Lichenihabitans psoromatis: one gene and its partners. The main gene of each other region encodes a partner of the protein of the gene in region 2 in a complex. Links are inferred from orthologs where the notes say so. Each region holds a gene or a part of one and is shown on either strand. Other genes may lie near its edges.

The links. Proteins that work in one complex are often made in the same cells at the same time.
Region 1: the proteins of EY713_RS18365 (region 2) and pnp are in contact, whole or in part, in a cryo-EM structure (PDB 9QH0), measured with the Escherichia coli proteins. The link is inferred for Lichenihabitans psoromatis from one-to-one orthologs.
Region 3: the proteins of EY713_RS18365 (region 2) and eno are in contact, whole or in part, in a solved structure (PDB 2FYM), measured with the Escherichia coli proteins. The link is inferred for Lichenihabitans psoromatis from one-to-one orthologs.

What each region holds. Positions count from the first base shown.
Region 1 is NZ_CP036515.1:4,081,997-4,087,871, reverse strand. Bases 1,894-4,838 are described here. They hold pnp (polyribonucleotide nucleotidyltransferase), read right to left. Parts: upstream 4,465-4,838; coding sequence 2,323-4,464; downstream 1,894-2,322. Other genes in these bases: rpsO (30S ribosomal protein S15), read right to left, coding at 4,704-4,838; EY713_RS19130 (Spy/CpxP family protein refolding chaperone), read left to right, coding at 1,894-2,250. Outside these bases: fabB (beta-ketoacyl-ACP synthase I), read left to right, coding at 1-165; enoyl-ACP reductase FabI, read left to right, coding at 177-1,025; more of EY713_RS19130, read left to right, coding at 1,165-1,893; more of rpsO, read right to left, coding at 4,839-4,973; EY713_RS19115 (patatin-like phospholipase family protein), read right to left, coding at 5,205-5,875. UniProt on the Escherichia coli protein: Involved in mRNA degradation. Catalyzes the phosphorolysis of single-stranded polyribonucleotides processively in the 3'- to 5'-direction. Also involved, along with RNase II, in tRNA processing.
Region 2 is NZ_CP036515.1:3,935,964-3,941,588, reverse strand. What follows is about bases 1,552-5,349. They hold EY713_RS18365 (Rne/Rng family ribonuclease), read right to left. Parts: upstream 5,004-5,349; coding sequence 1,752-5,003; downstream 1,552-1,751. Other genes in these bases: EY713_RS18370 (pyridoxal phosphate-dependent aminotransferase), read left to right, coding at 1,552-1,644. Also shown: EY713_RS18375 (DsbA family protein), read right to left, coding at 1-213; more of EY713_RS18370, read left to right, coding at 460-1,551. UniProt on the Escherichia coli protein: Endoribonuclease that plays a central role in RNA processing and decay. Required for the maturation of 5S and 16S rRNAs and the majority of tRNAs. Also involved in the degradation of most mRNAs.
Region 3 is NZ_CP036515.1:3,826,631-3,832,446, forward strand. The notes cover bases 1,894-4,779. They hold eno (phosphopyruvate hydratase), read right to left. Parts: upstream 4,039-4,779; coding sequence 2,749-4,038; downstream 1,894-2,748. Other genes in these bases: pdhA (pyruvate dehydrogenase (acetyl-transferring) E1 component subunit alpha), read right to left, coding at 1,894-2,086; EY713_RS17860 (FtsB family cell division protein), read right to left, coding at 2,292-2,639; sseA (3-mercaptopyruvate sulfurtransferase), read left to right, coding at 4,152-4,779. In the rest of the region: EY713_RS17850 (pyruvate dehydrogenase complex E1 component subunit beta), read right to left, coding at 1-1,031; more of pdhA, read right to left, coding at 1,055-1,893; more of sseA, read left to right, coding at 4,780-5,012; EY713_RS17875 (phytoene/squalene synthase family protein), read right to left, coding at 5,022-5,816. UniProt on the Escherichia coli protein: Catalyzes the reversible conversion of 2-phosphoglycerate (2-PG) into phosphoenolpyruvate (PEP). It is essential for the degradation of carbohydrates via glycolysis.

The sequences.
Region 1 (5,875 bases), 150 kb from region 2 along the record:
TTCATCTGCCAGAGCGCCAATATCGAGGAACTCGATCCAGCCTTCGCCGACATGAACATTGTTCGGCAGCGTCGCGATGGGGTCAAACTCGGAACCGTTTTGTCGAATGCTTTTGGGTTTGGCGGCACGAACGCGACTTTGGTTTTCCAGCACCCAGATCTTTGAGGAGAGCCGTCATGGTCACATCGCTGCAGCGGCACTCGTCAGGTTTGATGCAGGGCAAGCGCGGTCTCGTTATGGGAGTCGCGAACGATCATTCAATTGCCTGGGGCGTCGCCAAGGCGCTCGCGGCTCAGGGTGCTGAACTCGCCTTCACCTATCAGGGCGAGGCGCTTGGCCGTCGGGTCAAGCCGCTCGCCGCGACGATCGGTGCCGATCTCGTGGTTCCGTGCGACGTCGAGGATATCGGCTCAGTCGATGCTGCCTTGAAGCAGGTTGGCGATGCCTTTGGGTCGATCGACTTCCTGGTTCATGCGATCGCCTATTCGGATCGCTCGGAGCTCAAGGGCCGCTATGCGGACACGACGCGCGAGAATTTTGTGCGAACCATGGTAATTTCGGCCTTCTCGTTCACCGAGATCGCCAAACGCGCCGCAACGCTCATGACCGATGGTGGCTCGATGGTGACGTTGACGTTCGGTGGGGCAACGCGTGTAGCTCCGAACTACAATGTCATGGGTGTCGCCAAGGCTGCCCTCGAAGCCAGCGTCCGTTATCTGGCGGCGGATTTCGGCCAACAGGGCATTCGGGTGAACGCGATTTCGGCCGGACCCATTCGAACGCTGGCCGGCGCCGGCATCGCCGATGCGCGTTTCATGTACAACTACCAGAAAAGCCATGCGCCGCTGCGCCGCGCCGTGACGATCGAGGATGTGGGCGGTTCCGCGTTGTATCTCTTGTCGGACCTTGCAAACGGGGTCACCGGCGAGGTTCATTTCGTCGACGCCGGTTTCAACATCGTGTCGATCCCGCGTCCGGAGAACATGCGCGAGGTTGAGGCCATGCGTGAGGACGCCATCCCCTGAGTCAATCCAGAGGCAAATCGTGGTGGCACCAGCTTAAGCACAATGCTCGCGCTTCAAGCGATATGACGATCTTTTAATGTAACCATGACGCTGCCTTTCCGGTTCGGCTTAAGCACGCCATGACCTGAAAGGTTGTTCTATGAGATCAACACGCACTGCCGCGATCTTCCTCGCCGGCATCCTTGGTAGCACCGCTGTCGCAACGGCCTGGGCCCAAACGCCGCCCGCCGCGCCGATGGTTCCTCCCGCCGCTTCGCCCGCGACACCCGCGGCAGCCCCTCTGCCGAAGCCGATGCCCGCTCCGGATGCGGAGACCGATGCGATGGATCCGGCTTCGATGTCGGCGGCGTCCGCAAAGGCCGAGCAAGCCGATCGCGCTCGCGCGGCCGAAGCTGATCGCGCTGCCTTTTTTGATGCCCGCGTCGCCGCTCTCCACGCCGGACTGACCTTGACGCCGGATCAGGAGAAATTGTGGCCTGCTCTTGAGCAAGCCATCCGTGGTGTCGCCGCGATGCGCGAGACCTTGCGGGATCATAGGACCGATCAGCGTCAGGACGAGACCGATCGCCAGGGGTTGGACGCCGCTGGTGCGATCGAAGGCCTGAAGATCACCAGTGACGATCTGTTGATTCGTGGCAAGGCACTCGGGGCTCTCGCCGATGCCGCCTCACCGCTCTATGCCACGCTGTCGGTCGATCAGAAGCGCCGCTTGCCGATGTTGTTGCACGACATTGCCATGGAACGGAGCCCAGTGGGCATGATGGTCAGAGGCATGATCGGTGAGGATGCCGGTCAGAATGATGAACCCATGCGCGGCGACCGCATGATGCATGGCGACATGGACCACAAGCGCGGTGGGCCGGATGCGGAGCGTGAGGGTGGCTCGCGCGACACTCGCGCCGCCGACGACCATTGGCGTGCTGACGACCACATAGGTGACGAACGCGATAATCGCGGCATGGATCGCAAGTGGGACGATCGTGGCCCCGCGCGTGACGACGAGCGCGCCGGTGGCTGGGATCGTGAAGACCGCAACGGCCCTCGTGACATGCGCCGCCACCATGGCTATGGCGAGCAGGACGACGCAGGCCGAGGCGAGGGCCGTGACGATCGTCGCATGGATCGGGCTGACAAACGCCATTCTTACTCGGGCGAAGAAGACGGTCGGCCGAGCTATGACATGCCCATGTCGCGTGATCAGCGCGAAAACGACCGCAACGACTGATCTGACCATCGTGATCTGACGAAAAAGGGCAGACCGCGAGGTCTGCCCTTTTGCTTGACGGAGAGGGATCGCTTAGTCGGCGGCGCCCTGTTCGGCCTTTTCCTTGCCTTCGAGGTCTTCGCCGGTCACCTGATCGACGATCCGCATGGACAGGCGAACCTTGCCGCGATCATCGAAGCCGAGCAGCTTGACCTTGACCTTATCGCCTTCCTTGACGACATCGGAGGCCTTGGCAACGCGGCCCTTGGCGAGCTGCGAAATGTGGACGAGACCGTCCTTCGAGCCGAAGAAGTTCACGAACGCGCCGAAGTCCACCACCTTGACGACGGTGCCTTCGTAGATGAGGCCGATCTCCGGATCGTTGGCGATCGACTTGATCCAGGCAATGGCGGCTTTGATCGAATTGGCATCGGAGGAAGCGACCTTCACGGTGCCGTCGTCCTCGATGTTGATCTTCGCGCCGGTCTTTTCCACGATCTCGCGGATCACCTTGCCGCCCGTACCGATGACTTCACGGATCTTGTCGGTCGGGATCTTGAGGGTTTCGATGCGGGGTGCGAATTCACCGAGTTCGGCGCGCGCGCCGGTCAGAGCCTTCGACATTTCATCGAGAATGTGGAGCCGACCGTCCTTGGCCTGATCCAACGCCACCCGCATGATCTCTTCGTTGATACCGGTGATCTTGATGTCCATCTGCAGCGAGGTGATGCCCTCAGAGGTTCCGGCCACCTTGAAGTCCATGTCGCCGAGGTGATCCTCGTCGCCGAGAATGTCGGACAGGACCGCGAAACGCTCACCCTCGAGGATGAGGCCCATCGCGATACCGGCGGTCGGGCGCTTCAGCGGAACGCCCGCGTCCATCAAGGCCAGCGAGGATCCGCAGACCGTCGCCATCGACGACGAACCGTTGGACTCCGTGATCTCCGACACGATGCGGATCGTGTAGGGGAATTCGGCAGCGGTCGGCAGCATCGGACGGATCGCGCGCCAAGCGAGCTTGCCGTGGCCGATTTCGCGACGACCGGGCGAACCCATCCGGCCCGTCTCGCCGACCGAGTAGGGAGGGAAGTTGTAGTGGAGCAGGAAGCGCTCCTTGTACGTGCCTTCCAGACTGTCGATGAACTGCTCGTCTTCACCGGTTCCGAGCGTCGCGACCACGAGGGCCTGCGTCTCGCCACGCGTGAACAGCGCCGAGCCGTGGGCGCGCGGCAGGATGCCGGCCTGCGAGACGATCGGACGGACCGTCTTCAGATCGCGACCGTCGATACGAACGCCCTTATCGAGGATGTTCCAACGCACCACCTTGGCCTGAACGTCGTGGAACGCGACCGCGACGGCTTCCTTGGTGAATTTGGCTTCGCCGGCCGCGGGCACCAATTCGGCCATGACCTTGGCCTTCGCGGCGTCGATGGCCTTGTAGCGTTCGGCCTTGGCCGTAATGCCGTAAGCGGCGCGGAGATCGTTCTCGGCGATCGTCAGCACAGCCTTTTCGACATCGGACTTGTCGACCGACACGAGATCGCGCGGCTCCTTGGCGGCTTTCTCGGCCAGGCGGATGATCATATCGAGCACCGGCTGGAAGCCCTTATGGCCCACCATGACGGCGCGAAGCATCAGCTCCTCGGAGAGTTCCTTGGCTTCCGACTCGACCATCAGCACGGCGTCATGCGTGCCGGCGACCACGAGGTCGAGGCTCGAGGTCTTCATCTCGTCGATGGTCGGGTTGAGCTTCAGCTCGTTGTTGATGTAGCCGACGCGTGCGCCACCGATCGGGCCCATGAAGGGGATGCCCGACAGCGTCAGGGCAGCCGACGTCGCCACCATGGCGAGGATGTCGGGATCATTTTCGAGATCATGCGCCAGCACCGTCACGACCACCTGGGTGTCGTTGCGATATCCGTCCGGGAACAGGGGGCGGATCGGGCGATCGATCAGGCGGGAGACCAAGGTCTCCTTCTCGGAGGGGCGTCCCTCGCGCTTGAAGTAACCGCCGGGAATGCGGCCGGCCGCAAAGGCCTTTTCCTGATAGTTTACCGTCAGGGGGAAGAAGTCCTGGCCGGGCTTCGGCGATTTGGCCGAAACGACGGTCGCCAGCAGAGTGGTTTCGCCGTAAGTGGCGAGAACGGCACCGTCGGCCTGGCGGGCAATCTTGCCGGTTTCGAGGACGAGCTTGCGCCCGGCCCATTCAATCTCTTCGCGGGAAATGTCGAACATTGTCTTCCGTCTTTCGTGGCGGACACGGGGTGGAACCGGCCACGGGCAGAACGGCGAGGCGCTGATACCGAATGCGATCGGCCGCCAGCGCCCGGCGATCCTGCCATGGCCAACATGTGTCCTGGGTCGAAAAGATGAGCGACCCATGCCGCTCGTCTTCTATTTTGAGACGCCCATCGGGCGGTTGCGCGTCAGCAGGATCACGGCGCCGACGAGCGGAGCCGCTTTCCAAAAGAGTCTTAGCGACGGATGCCGAGACGTTCGATGATCGAACGGTAACGAGCTTCGTCGTTCTTCCTCACGTAATCGAGCAGCGACCGGCGCGTCGACACCATCTTCAGCAGACCACGACGGGAATGATTATCCTTGGTGTGGGCCTTGAAGTGTTCGGTCAGGTTGGTGATGCGCTGCGTCAGGATCGCGATCTGGACCTCGGGCGAACCCGTGTCGTTGGTCTTGATTGCATATTCCTTGACGAGTTCGGTCTTGCGTTCAGCCGTAATCGACATCGAGAGTCCTTTCAGGAGTGGGAGGCGAAACCGCAGCAGGATCTGCTCGGTCTCTCGGATTTGCGGCAAAACGGTCAGGCCGGGATGTCGTCCAGCCAGCCGCAAACAGCAAAATGCACGACCCTTAGGGCTCATGCACCCTGCGGCTTATACACGAACGAGCCGCAGGCGCTACCCTGTTTGCTGAGGGGGCGTGGCCTTGGCGCCACAGACTGGGCAGCGCTCGTGGCCTCAGGGCTCGGGCGGCGTTGCCACCGCAACCGGATAGAGGTCGACATAGTCGCGAAGGTCCGGCATGGCGCGCTGCGTGGCATCGCGGCCGATGTCGATCAACTCGCGGGCGCGATGAAAATCGAACAGCCCGATCTTACCGACCTTGACGTTGATGATGACGTCCGGCGGGTCTCCGGCAAGGCGGGATCGCGCGATCCGGTCCTGCGTGATGTTGAAGGCGTCGACGAGAACGCTGGCCATCCCAGGTGCAGAGGGTCCCACCGTGGCGCGCGGCCTGTTTGTCCCGGTCGCGCCTGCTGTGCTCCACCAGCCGTGTCTCCAACTGGTGCCGGACGGGACGTCGGACGCGAGGGCCGGAGTATCCGGGCTCGGTGCGAGAGCCGTCGGTGCGGGCGCCTGCAGGGCGGGGCGGCGCACCAACGTTTCGGCCACGAGGTTCACGGCGATCACAATATCGGCTCCGAGTGCGCGGCAGACACTGACCGGAATCGGATTCACGAGCGCGCCGTCGATGAGCCAGCGGCCATCGAGATGAACGGGCTCGAACAAGCCGGGCAGGGCGTAGGACGCGCAGATCGCATCGACGAGACGGCCTTGGGTCAGCCAGATCTCATGCCCGGTATGAACCTCGGTTGCGACAGAGGCAAAATGGATCGGCAGATCCTTAA
Region 2 (5,625 bases):
CTTGTCCAAGGCCGCGATCGCATCACGAACCACCTCAGGATTTTGCACAAGATAGTCTCGGATGATCGGGCCGAGCGCCGCCTTTTGGGCATCCGTGAACTCGGCAGCAGAGGCCGGAGCCACGATAGCGGAGCCGAGCATCATCGCCGTGGCGATGACCTCGAGGGGACGGCGGAAAACGAGCAGCGACATGGGCCGAATGTCAGAAAACATGACGATCTTTCAAAGCAGGGCGTTTCTTCGGCTTCAAGACAGCATGCCGAACCATCAACGAGTCCGATACACGCACTCTGAGATAGGGCGTTCTTGGGACATCGTCAAAATTCTTGGGACGTTGTCAAAACATCGATACCGCTACTGAAGAATCATGTCGGTATTGAGCCGCTGCCGACGATGCAACGCGGCTGTCGCGACCGTAAAGGCGTTTCATCCACCGCGATCTTGCTCTATGCGCGTGGCATGACAAACCAGCCTCGCCAAAAGCCGTATCGCCTCAACGCATCCAAGCGGAGCCAAATTACCTCGTTTCTGGCCATGGATGTCTTTAGCGCGGCCGGGTTGCGCGAGCGAGCAGGAGAAAGCATCCTGCATCTCGAGGTCGGCGAACCCGGTGGCGTTGCGCCCGAGCGCATTCGTCAGGCGGCGATCCGGGCGCTGGAGGCCGGCCGTATCGGCTACACCGAAGCGCTCGGACTTCCGGCGCTCCGGGCGCGGATCGCGCAACACTATCACGACACTTATGGGGTCGAGGTTACGCCGAACCGCGTCGCCGTCACCACCGGTTCCTCAGGCGGGTTCATCCTGTCGTTCCTGGCTCTCTTCGATGTCGGGGCGCGGGTCGCGATCGCTGCGCCGGGCTACCCGGCCTATCGCAACATCCTTGAGGCGCTCGGTATCGAGGTGGTGTCCCTGGAGACGACCGTCGCGAGCCGCCACGTCGTCGCGGCGGATATGCTGGCTCGCGCGCATGCGGAAAAACCGCTGGATGGCGTGTTGCTGATGAGCCCCGGCAACCCGAGCGGCACGATGATGACGACGGATGACCTCAGAGACGTCGCCGCGTTCTGCGATGGGGCCGGCGTGGCGTTCATTTCTGACGAAATCTACCACGGACTGACTTACGAGCGCGCTGCCGACACGGCTCTCGCCTTCTCCGACGACGCCATCGTGGTGAACTCCTTTTCGAAATATTACTGCATGACGGGCTGGCGCGTCGGTTGGTTGATCCTGCCCGAGGCGCTCGTTCGTCCGGTCGAGCGCCTTCAGCAGAGCCTCTCGATCTCGGTCCCGACCTTGAGCCAGATCGCGGCCATCGCGGCCTTCGACGCCACGGCTGAACTCGATCTCATCAAGCAGACCTATGCGACCAGCCGGGCTCATCTGCTCGACGCTTTGCCGCGGATCGGGCTCGGAGATTTTCATCCCGTCGACGGCGCTTTCTACGTCTATGTCGATGTCGGCCGGTTCACCAACGACTCGGTCGCCTTCTGCAACCGGATGCTGGCCGAGACAGGCGTGGCCGCGACGCCCGGCATCGATTTCGATCGCGACCGTGGTCATCGCACGATGCGGCTGTCCTTTGCGGGCGCGCCGAGTGACGTTCAGCAGGCGGTCACGAGACTGGGCGATTGGCTGAAGCCCTAAGACGAGCCTCGACGGATCGGCAGCCCTCAAGCGTCACGCGTGGCCGAAAAGCAAATCCCGGCACAAGGCCGGGATCGCTTTAATTTTTCGCGTGCTTCAGATGACCCTCACGACCCTGTCGTGAAGGTCGCTTTGGCGCGCTGCCACCAGCCTGACCGCTTCGGCCGGTCCGGGTCGACAACCTCGGCCTCAGCTTCGGTTGCAACCGGCTCGCTCGGGTCAGCATGAGGCGTGGGCGCCTCGGCGACAGTCTCGAGCGTGGTCGCAGGTGCGGGCACCGTCGGAGACGCGTTGCTCAACGGCAATTCCGGCTGCTCGCGCGACGTGGTCACCTGTGCTGGGTGGTGCTCGGCCGTATCCGCACCGACATCACGGTCGGCGGACGGGCGGCTGAGATCTGCCGACACCTCCGTCACGGCCTCGGCGACCCGCGCACGTGACCGGCGGGGACGCCGGGCTGGCGCGACCACCTCATCGACCGGGTCGGTGGCGGCATCGAGGCTCGCCGCAGGGGATCCCATGTCGAGATCGGCCACGCTGGCGGCTGCCGCCTCCGCGCTGCGGGTTGGGCGGCGCGGGCGACGGCGGCGCGGCGCTTCGACCGGTGCGGCCTCCGCTGTCCCAGCTTCGTCCGATACGGTGTCGGCAAGCACCGCAGGTTCGGCGGTTGCAGGTTCGATAGAGGCAGAGACGGGCTGATCCGCGTCGGCCAACGACAGAACAGAAACGTCGGTCGTCGTTTCGGCGACGATCGGGTCGGCCGTGACGTCCGCTACATTTTCGACCTCGTGATCGCCGGTGCTGCGATCGACCGTAACGGCGATATCGTCGCTCTCGCGACCCTCGAAGGCGAGTTCGCCAGCCTCTTCGTCCGTGCCGTCTGTCTCGTCGAGACCGGCTTCGCCACCTTGCTGTTCACCCTCGGATGTCGCGAACTGGCTCTGATTGTCACGCCCACGCCGACGCCGACGACGCTTGCGGCGGCGCGATCCATCGCCCTCACCTTCGCTGCGCTCGCCAGTCTGGCCGTCGCGAGCCTGGACAGGTTGGGCCTCGGAGCCGGTTTCGGTCTCGACCTCTTCAAATTCCTCAGCGGCGGCGTCGAGGTCGTCTTCTTCTTGCACCAGAGCATCGATGGCGGAAGCCGCGTGGCTCACATCCGGCCGGAAGCTCAGCAATTGCGGCGGCGTCGCTTCGGCCCCCCGATCGATCGCATGATAGACCGTGCCGTTCATCAGCGGATCGGAGAAGACGTTGATACAGACACCGAACCGGGCCTCGAGATCGAGCAGGTTGGCGCGCTTCTGATTGAGGATGTAGAGCGCAACGTCGGGCCGGGTGCGAACCACGAGGTTGTAGGCGGCCGACTTGATGAGCGAATCTTCAAGCAGACGCAGCACGTGCAGCGCGATCGACGACACCGACCGAACCGTGCCGGAGCCGGCGCAATGCGGGCACATGACGGTCGACCCTTCAAGCACGCCGGTCCGCATGCGCTGACGCGACATCTCGAGCAGACCGAAGTGTGAGATGCGGCCGATCTGGATGCGGGCGCGATCGTTCTTCAGGGCGTCCTTGATGCGCCGCTCGACGGCGCGATCGTTACGCCCTTCTTCCATGTCGATGAAATCGACCACGATCAGGCCGGCGAGATCGCGCAGTCGCAACTGGCGCGCGATTTCGTCGGCGGCTTCGAGATTGGTGCGGAGCGCCGTATCCTCGATGTTATGTTCGCGGGTCGACCGACCCGAGTTCACGTCGATCGCAACGAGCGCTTCGGTTTGGTTGATCACCAGATAGCCGCCCGAGCGGAGCACCACCTGGTTCGAGAACATCGCGTCGAGTTGCGCCTCGACGCCGGATTTGGCGAAGATCGGCTGCGGGTCGCGGTAGGCGATCACGTTCTTGGTGTGGGTCGGCATCAGCAGGCGCATGAATTCGCGGGCTTCGCGATAGCCCTCGTCGCCGGCCACGATCACCTCGTCGACTTCCTTGCCGTAGAGATCGCGGATCGACCGTTTGATCAGCGAGCCTTCCTCGTAAACGAGCGTCGGAGCGGATGATTTCAGCGTCGTCTCGCGCACCGTCTCCCACATCCGCATCAGATATTCGAAGTCACGCTTCACCTCGGGCATACCGCGAGCGGCACCGGCCGTCCGCAGGATGATGCCCATGCCTTCCGGCACTTCCAATTCCTGCGCGATCGCCTTCAGGCGCTTGCGATCTTCCGCATCGGTGATCTTGCGCGAGATGCCACCGCCACGCGCCGTGTTCGGCATCAGCACCGAATAGCGACCGGCGAGCGACAGATAGGTCGTCAGCGCCGCGCCCTTGTTGCCGCGCTCCTCCTTGACGACCTGAACCAGCAGAACCTGGCGGCGCTTGATCACTTCCTGGATCTTGTAATGGCGGCGCGGGCGTGACGTGCGCTGCGGCACGTCTTCCATGGCGTCTCCGCCCAGCTGCTCGACGCCATCTTCTTCGGCGTCATTCTGCTCGGGGTCGTGATGCTGGCCGTCGCTCTTGCGGTCCTCGTGGCCGGCCTGGTCATTCTCCGCCGGCTCGTGCGCGGCCTCAAAGCCATGCTCGAAGGTCGTCACATCGTCGCGCGAGTCGTCGTCCTCGCTGCGGTCGGCATTGTCGAAGCCGGCATCGTCGGCATGGTCGACACCCTCGGTCGTCTCGGACAAAGCCTGATCCGACACTGCCATTTGCGACTCGCCAGCGTGGATCTCCGCATCCTGAAAGAGGGGGTCGGTCGGCTCATCAGCCTGGATAGCGAGGAAGTCAGCCGCGCTCGGGTCCTCGGAACCCGCCGCCTGATTGAGGCCGCCTCGCTCAAGGCCGGTTTCGTCCTGGCCGTCGGCCGCCATCGTCGGATCGGACGAGACCAGATCGCTGCCGATCGCATCGCTCGAAATCGATTCGCCGTTGGGGTTGGCGCGCTTCTCGGCCGAAGCCGGGCGATCGCCGCGACGATGCCGCCGGCTGCGCCGATGGCCACCATTGCCGTTGCCGTTACCGCTATTGTTTGCGCTGGGCGAGCGGGTGTCGTCTTCCTCGTCCTCGTGCGAGCGGGCTTCTTCGTCGAGAAGCGCCTGTCGATCGGCGACGGGGATCTGGTAATAATCGGGGTGGATTTCCGAAAAGGCCAGAAAGCCGTGGCGGTTGCCGCCATATTCGATGAAGGCGGCCTGCAAGGACGGTTCAACGCGCGTGACCTTCGCGAGATAAATGTTGCCGCGCAACTGCTTCTTATTGGCGGCTTCGAAATCGAATTCCTCGACCCGATTGCCGCGCAGCACCACGACCCGGGTTTCCTCCGGGTGTGCGGCGTCGATGATCATTTTATTGGCCATGGCGAACTCTATGGTTTGGCCGAAGCACCCCGCGCGCCGTCGTCGCCGCTGGCGATGAGCCAGGGTGCAAGACGAGACGCGGCAGGGTGCCGGCATATGTTGCTGTTATGGGGAAGAAGAGGCGCGCCGACGCTCGCTCGAGAGAGAAGCGACGACGGATCGATGGGCGCGGAAGCACCGGTCACGGACGACGTTCGGCGTCCGCTACGCAGCATCCTCGATGGCACGTGGGCGGACGACTGATCAGCTTTGGCGTGATGACCCAGGACAGGGCGAGTCATTGTCGCATACCTATAGAAGCACGATCGTCGGACCGAGATCGTGTCGTCCACATCCCAGCGGCGAAACAGGACTGACGTCAGTGCAAAGTCTCGTTAAAGAGCTTCACGCGCAAAGCCTGCACAACGAAACGCACCAAGCCGCGGAAGATTGCCGAGGGGCAAAGTACAGGTTCATGCAGGGCCAGCTGACCGCCGTACAAGGACAGACCCTCATTAGGAGCTTGACGTCGAAATGGCAAGGTTCCGGTCTTGTCTCATTTCCGCAACGACCCATCGCAACCGCGCTCCGCGCCGTTACGACCCGTTAACCACCCGGCCTTATCGCTTTAAAACGAATGTCA
Region 3 (5,816 bases), 110 kb from region 2 along the record:
TCCGGCACGTCGAACGACTGCCCGTACAGGATCTCATTTTCCAAAAACACGATCGGGTTAGGGTCGCGGATCGCGCTCTTTAGCAACCCCTTCGCGTCTGCGGCCGAATAGGGTGCGACGACCTTGAGCCCCGGCACGCTCGAATACCAAGCGGTAAAATCCTGGCTATGCTGTGCCCCGACGCGCGCGGCAGCTCCATTGGGACCGCGGAACACGATGGGTGACCCCATTTGCCCACCCGACATATACAGCGTCTTGGCGGCCGAATTGATGATCTGGTCGATCGCCTGCATGGCGAAATTGAACGTCATGAACTCGATGATGGGGCGCAGCCCCGCCATTGCGGCGCCGACGCCGATCCCCGCAAAGCCATGTTCCGTGATCGGTGTATCGACGACGCGCTTGGCGCCAAATTCCTGCAACAGTCCCTGGGTCACCTTATAGGCGCCCTGATATTCGGCGACCTCTTCACCCATGATGAACACATTGCCGTCGCGCCGCATTTCTTCGGCCATCGCGTCACGCAGGGCTTCACGCACCGTGATCTGGACGAATTTGGTGCCCTCCGGCACCTCGGGCGCCTCATCGGCCGCGCCACCATCCATGGCGTGATCGGCGGTATGAGCAGCGCCGTTCAGCTTAGACGTCGCGAGAGCCCGTTCATCCGACTTCGCTGCAACATCCGGCTTCTCGGATGCAGGCACGTTGCCGTTGGCCGCACCACCGCCCTGATCCGTCGACTCGGTCGGCGCCTTGACGGTCGCCGTCGGCATCGCATCCGCCGCCTCGCCTTCAGCGACGATCACCCCGATCGGGGTGTTGACCGCCACATTCTCGGTCCCCTCATCGATCAAGATGGCGCTGAGCGTCCCCTCATCGACGGCCTCGACTTCCATCGTGGCTTTGTCGGTTTCGATCTCGGCCAGGATATCGCCGGACTTCACCTTGTCGCCGACCTTCTTGACCCATTTGGCCAGCTTGCCCTGCTCCATCGTGGGCGACAGCGCCGGCATCAACACATTCGTTGCCATCAGTGCTTCCTATAGGCCGTGCGTCAGAGAAGAATGTCGGTCCAAAGTTCGGACGCGTCGGGCTCGGGGTCGTGCTGGGCGAAATCCGAAGCCTCATTGACGATCGCGCGCACCTTGGCGTCGATCTCCTTGAGTTCATCTTCCTTGACGCCGTGCTGGTCGATCAAACGCTGGCGAACCTGCTCGATCGGGTCCTGCTCGTCGCGCATCTTCTGCACTTCCTCGCGCGACCGATACTTGGCCGGATCGGACATCGAATGGCCGCGATAGCGGTAGGTCTCCATTTCGAGGATCATCGGACCATTGCCAGAGCGGCACCACTCCAGCGCCCGCTCACCCGCTGCCTTGACGGCCCGAACGTCCATCCCATCCACTTTGTCGCCAGGGATATTGAACGACACGCCGCGACGGGAAAAATCAGTCTGCGCCGACGAGCGGGCGACAGAGGTGCCCATCGCATAACGGTTGTTTTCGATCACATAGACGATCGGCAGCTTCCACAGCTCAGCCATGTTGAAGCTCTCGTAAACCTGCCCTTGGTTGGCGGCGCCATCCCCGAAATAAGCCATGGTGACGGACCCATCGCCCCGATAGGCGTTGGCAAAGGCGAGGCCGGTCCCCAGCGACACCTGCGCCCCGACGATACCGTGGCCGCCGTAGAAATGCTTTTCCTTGGAGAACATATGCATCGAGCCGCCCTTGCCGCGGGAATATCCTCCGCGCCGACCGGTCAGCTCCGCCATCACACCCTTCGGATCCATGTCGCAGGCCAGCATATGACCATGGTCGCGATAGCCGGTGATGACTTTATCGTTTTCCTTGGATGCCATCTTCATGCCGACCACAATCGCTTCCTGGCCAATGTAGAGATGGCAGAAGCCGCCGATCATCCCCATGCCGTAGAGCTGGCCTGCCTTCTCTTCGAAGCGGCGGATCATCAGCATCTTGTCGTAGGCCGCCAGCTCCTCGTCCTTCGTAAAGACGGCGAGGTTCGACGACGGGGCGGGTTTGGACGCGTTGACCTCTGGACGAGGCGATTGTGCGGCGAGGGACATGAACGATCCTTGCGAACCATCGGCCTGGGCAGACCGGGCCTCTATAAACTCGCAGGGAAACTAGCGGAGCATTCGGCCAAAAGCGAGGGGCGCCACGCCGCATTCGGGCCGAATAAGCCTTTGATTTTGCGAAAACAAAGCGACTTTGCCCATGCCGCACTGCACCATAGCGCTGCGCGCAGATCAGGTCTGTTGTAGACGCGGGTCAGGGTTTTGCGGAGACTTTCGAAAACACAACAAGATCACGGGGATCGACGAAATCGAGCTTTAATCGCGCTTGCTCTTCCAAGAGGTCACGATCGACTGCCTCCGAACGCATAAGTGTTATGCGATGCTCCCAGAGCGTTCGCTCGGTCTTCAACTGTGTCAGATTATCTCGCAATGCAGCAATCTGGACTTTGTATTCCGCCTTTGTTTTCAAGCCACGCTCGCCATTCACGGCCGTATAGATGAAATACGATGCTGCGACGCCAGAGAGAGCGTAGAGCAGAACGGGATAGAGAATGGCGCGGAGACGCGTGCGAACGACCATGATTTGAGCCTGCGCCAGCATGGTTGAAAAAGCTTTAATCCGCCTGCGAGTCGCACCAGCTACGTCTCCCTGAAACGCAGAAGGGCGAGCCCTATGGCCCGCCCTCTCACGATGGTCTGTTGTGGTCCGTTCAGCCGAGCTTGGCGAGCGCCTTGAGGGCATTGCGACCAGCGTATTTCGCCTGGCTGCCGAGCATTTCCTCGATGCGGATCAACTGATTATACTTGGCCAATCTGTCCGACCGCGCGAGAGAGCCGGTCTTGATCTGTCCGCAATTGGTCGCGACCGCGAGATCCGCAATCGTCGAATCCTCCGTCTCGCCGGACCGATGGGACATGACCGCCGTGTAGCCGGCACGCTGCGCCATTTCGACCGCCGCGAGGGTTTCGGTCAGCGTCCCGATCTGGTTGACCTTCACCAGCAACGAATTGGCGACGCCATCCTTGATGCCACGCGCGATGCGCGATGTGTTGGTCACGAAGAGATCGTCACCCACGAGCTGACATTTCGAGCCGATGAGATCGGTCAGGATCTTCCAACCCTCCCAATCATCCTCCGACATGCCATCTTCGATCGAGGCGATCGGATAGTCGGTCGCAAGCTTGGCGAGATATTCGGCCTGCTCCTGAATCGAGCGGACCTTGCCCTCCCCTTCATAATGATACTGGCCGTCCTTGAACCAATCCGTCACGGCGCAGTCGAGCCCGAGCACCATGTCGTCGCCCGGCTTGAAGCCGGCTTGTCGGATCGCGTCCATGCAAAAGTCGAGCGCAGCTTCCGCCGATGGCAGGTTCGGCGCAAACCCGCCTTCGTCACCGACGTTGGTGTTCTGACCGGCCTTTTTCAGTGCGGACCTGAGCGTGTGAAACACTTCAGAACCCCAGCGCACGGCCTCTTTTAGGCTCGGCGCGCCAACCGGCAGGATCATGAATTCCTGAAAGTCGATCGGGTTGTCGGCGTGGGCGCCGCCATTGACGATATTCATCATCGGAACCGGCAGCACATGCGCCTGGGTGCCGCCGACGTAGCGGAACAGCGGTAGACCGAGTTCTTCGGCCGCCGCCTTGGCGACCGCAAGCGACACGCCGAGGATCGCATTGGCGCCGAGCTTCGCCTTGTTGGGCGTGCCGTCGAGGTCGATCATGGCTTGATCGATCCGCACCTGCTCCTCGACCGGGATGCCGGCGATCGCTTCAAAAATGGTCTGCACACCGGCCACGGCCTTCAGGACGCCTTTGCCACTGAACCGGCTCTTGTCGCCATCCCGTAACTCGACGGCTTCATGCGCGCCGGTCGAGGCTCCCGACGGAACAGCGGCCCGGGCCTGAACGCCCGATTCGAGGATCACATCGACTTCAATCGTCGGATTGCCTCGACTATCCATGATCTCACGGGCGAGAATATCGACGATCGCGGTCATGCGGGGCCTCTTGAGCTCGTGGAGTTTGCAACACCCGCCTTCTAGGCCAAGCCAAAAGCCTTGGGAAGCTGATAGAGAAAAGCACGTCCCGTCTTATCTGATGCGAGTTCGCCATGCCGACCCCCTCCGCTCCCTCATCGCCTTTCGTCACCACGGCCTGGCTGGCCGAGCACCTCGACGACCCGACCGTCATCGTCGTCGATGGATCCTGGTATCTGCCGACCCTGAACAGGAACCCGCGCGCTGAATATAATGCGGCGCATATTCCTGGCGCCGTCTTCTTCGACGTCGATGCGATCGCGGACCATTCGACCGGCCTGCCCCACATGCTGCCGACCCTCGAGATGTTCACGGCTGCGGTCAGCGCTCTCGGGATTTCCGATCAGCACCACATCGTCGTGTATGACGGATCGGGTCTCTTCTCGGCGCCGCGCGTGCGTTGGACGTTCAGGACCTTCGGGGCTAAGGCTGTCTCGCTTCTCGAGGGCGGCCTGCCGCAATGGAAAGCGGAGAACCGTCCCCTCGTTGCGGGAGAAAGCAGCCCGAAACCCGCCGCCACCTTCAATGCCGTGCTCGATCCGAAGGCTGTCGCGACCTTGGCGGATGTCCGCGCCGCACTCGACGATGGCTCGGCTCTCGTGGTCGACGCACGCCCGGGCGAGCGCTTCCGGGCCGAAGTGAGCGAGCCGCGCCCCGGCCTGCGATCCGGCCACATGCCAGGCAGCAGCAATCTCCCGTTCGACAAACTGGTCGTGAATGGCCGGCTTCAGACTCCCGAGGTGCTGCAGGATCTCTTCGACGAGACCGGCGTCGAACCGTCCGAACCGGTCATCGCTACGTGCGGATCGGGCCTGTCGGCCGCGATCGTCGCCTTGGCGCTCGAATCGGCAGGCCACGACGGGGCGCGTATCTACGACGCCTCCTGGGCCGAATGGGGAGCACGAGACGACTTACCGGTGCTGACCGGCCGCTAAGCGGAGCACTCAGAGAGCGTTGCGTCGGCTGGCTCGCCACATGATCCACTGCCGCTTCCAGCGCGGGAGCAGCAGAGGCTCGGTGAAGGGGTCCCGTCCCTTGCGCTCGCTGAGGCGTAGGGTCGGCTCGACCAGACTGGTCAGCAGGTAAGCCGGCAATGCGGCCGGCTCTATTGTCGATGCTTGATTCCGCAGGGCGTCAAGATGCAGTCGTGCGATGCCCCGCATGTCGGCAAGCATCTGCTCAATCTGCTTGGTCGCGTGACCGGCTTCGATGTCGGCGGGCTTGAGCTTATGACGCGCCAAAAGATCAGCCGGCAAATAAACCGGCGTGCGGTGCCGCGAAAGGTCGGCGAGTTGCCCGATGACGCTGAGCGCCACGCCGGCATGGGAGGCGGCCCCGATGCCACCCGGCTCCTGCTTCCCGGTCAAGATGATGGCCAACACCTGGATCGGCCCCGCCGCCGTCTGCTCGCAATAATTCTCCCAATCGTGCAGCGTCGACATGGGATCGTCGTAGAGATCGAAGCGATGCGCCTCGATCAGGTCAGTCAGCACCTCGCGCGGAAGGCGACAAGTCTGAATTGTATCGAGCAATGCGGCCGCGACCGGATGCGACGCGACATCGCCCCGGGCTTCGCCCTCGATCGCGTCGCGCCACCATTGCAGCCGCAATTCCCCAGCCAATGGTTCCGTGACGCGTTCGCGCACCTGCGCGATCTCGAGCAGGAATGCCCGGACGGCATAAAGATGCGGACGCTTCGCAGCCGGTGCGAACAGCATCGCAAGCCAGAAGTCGCGATC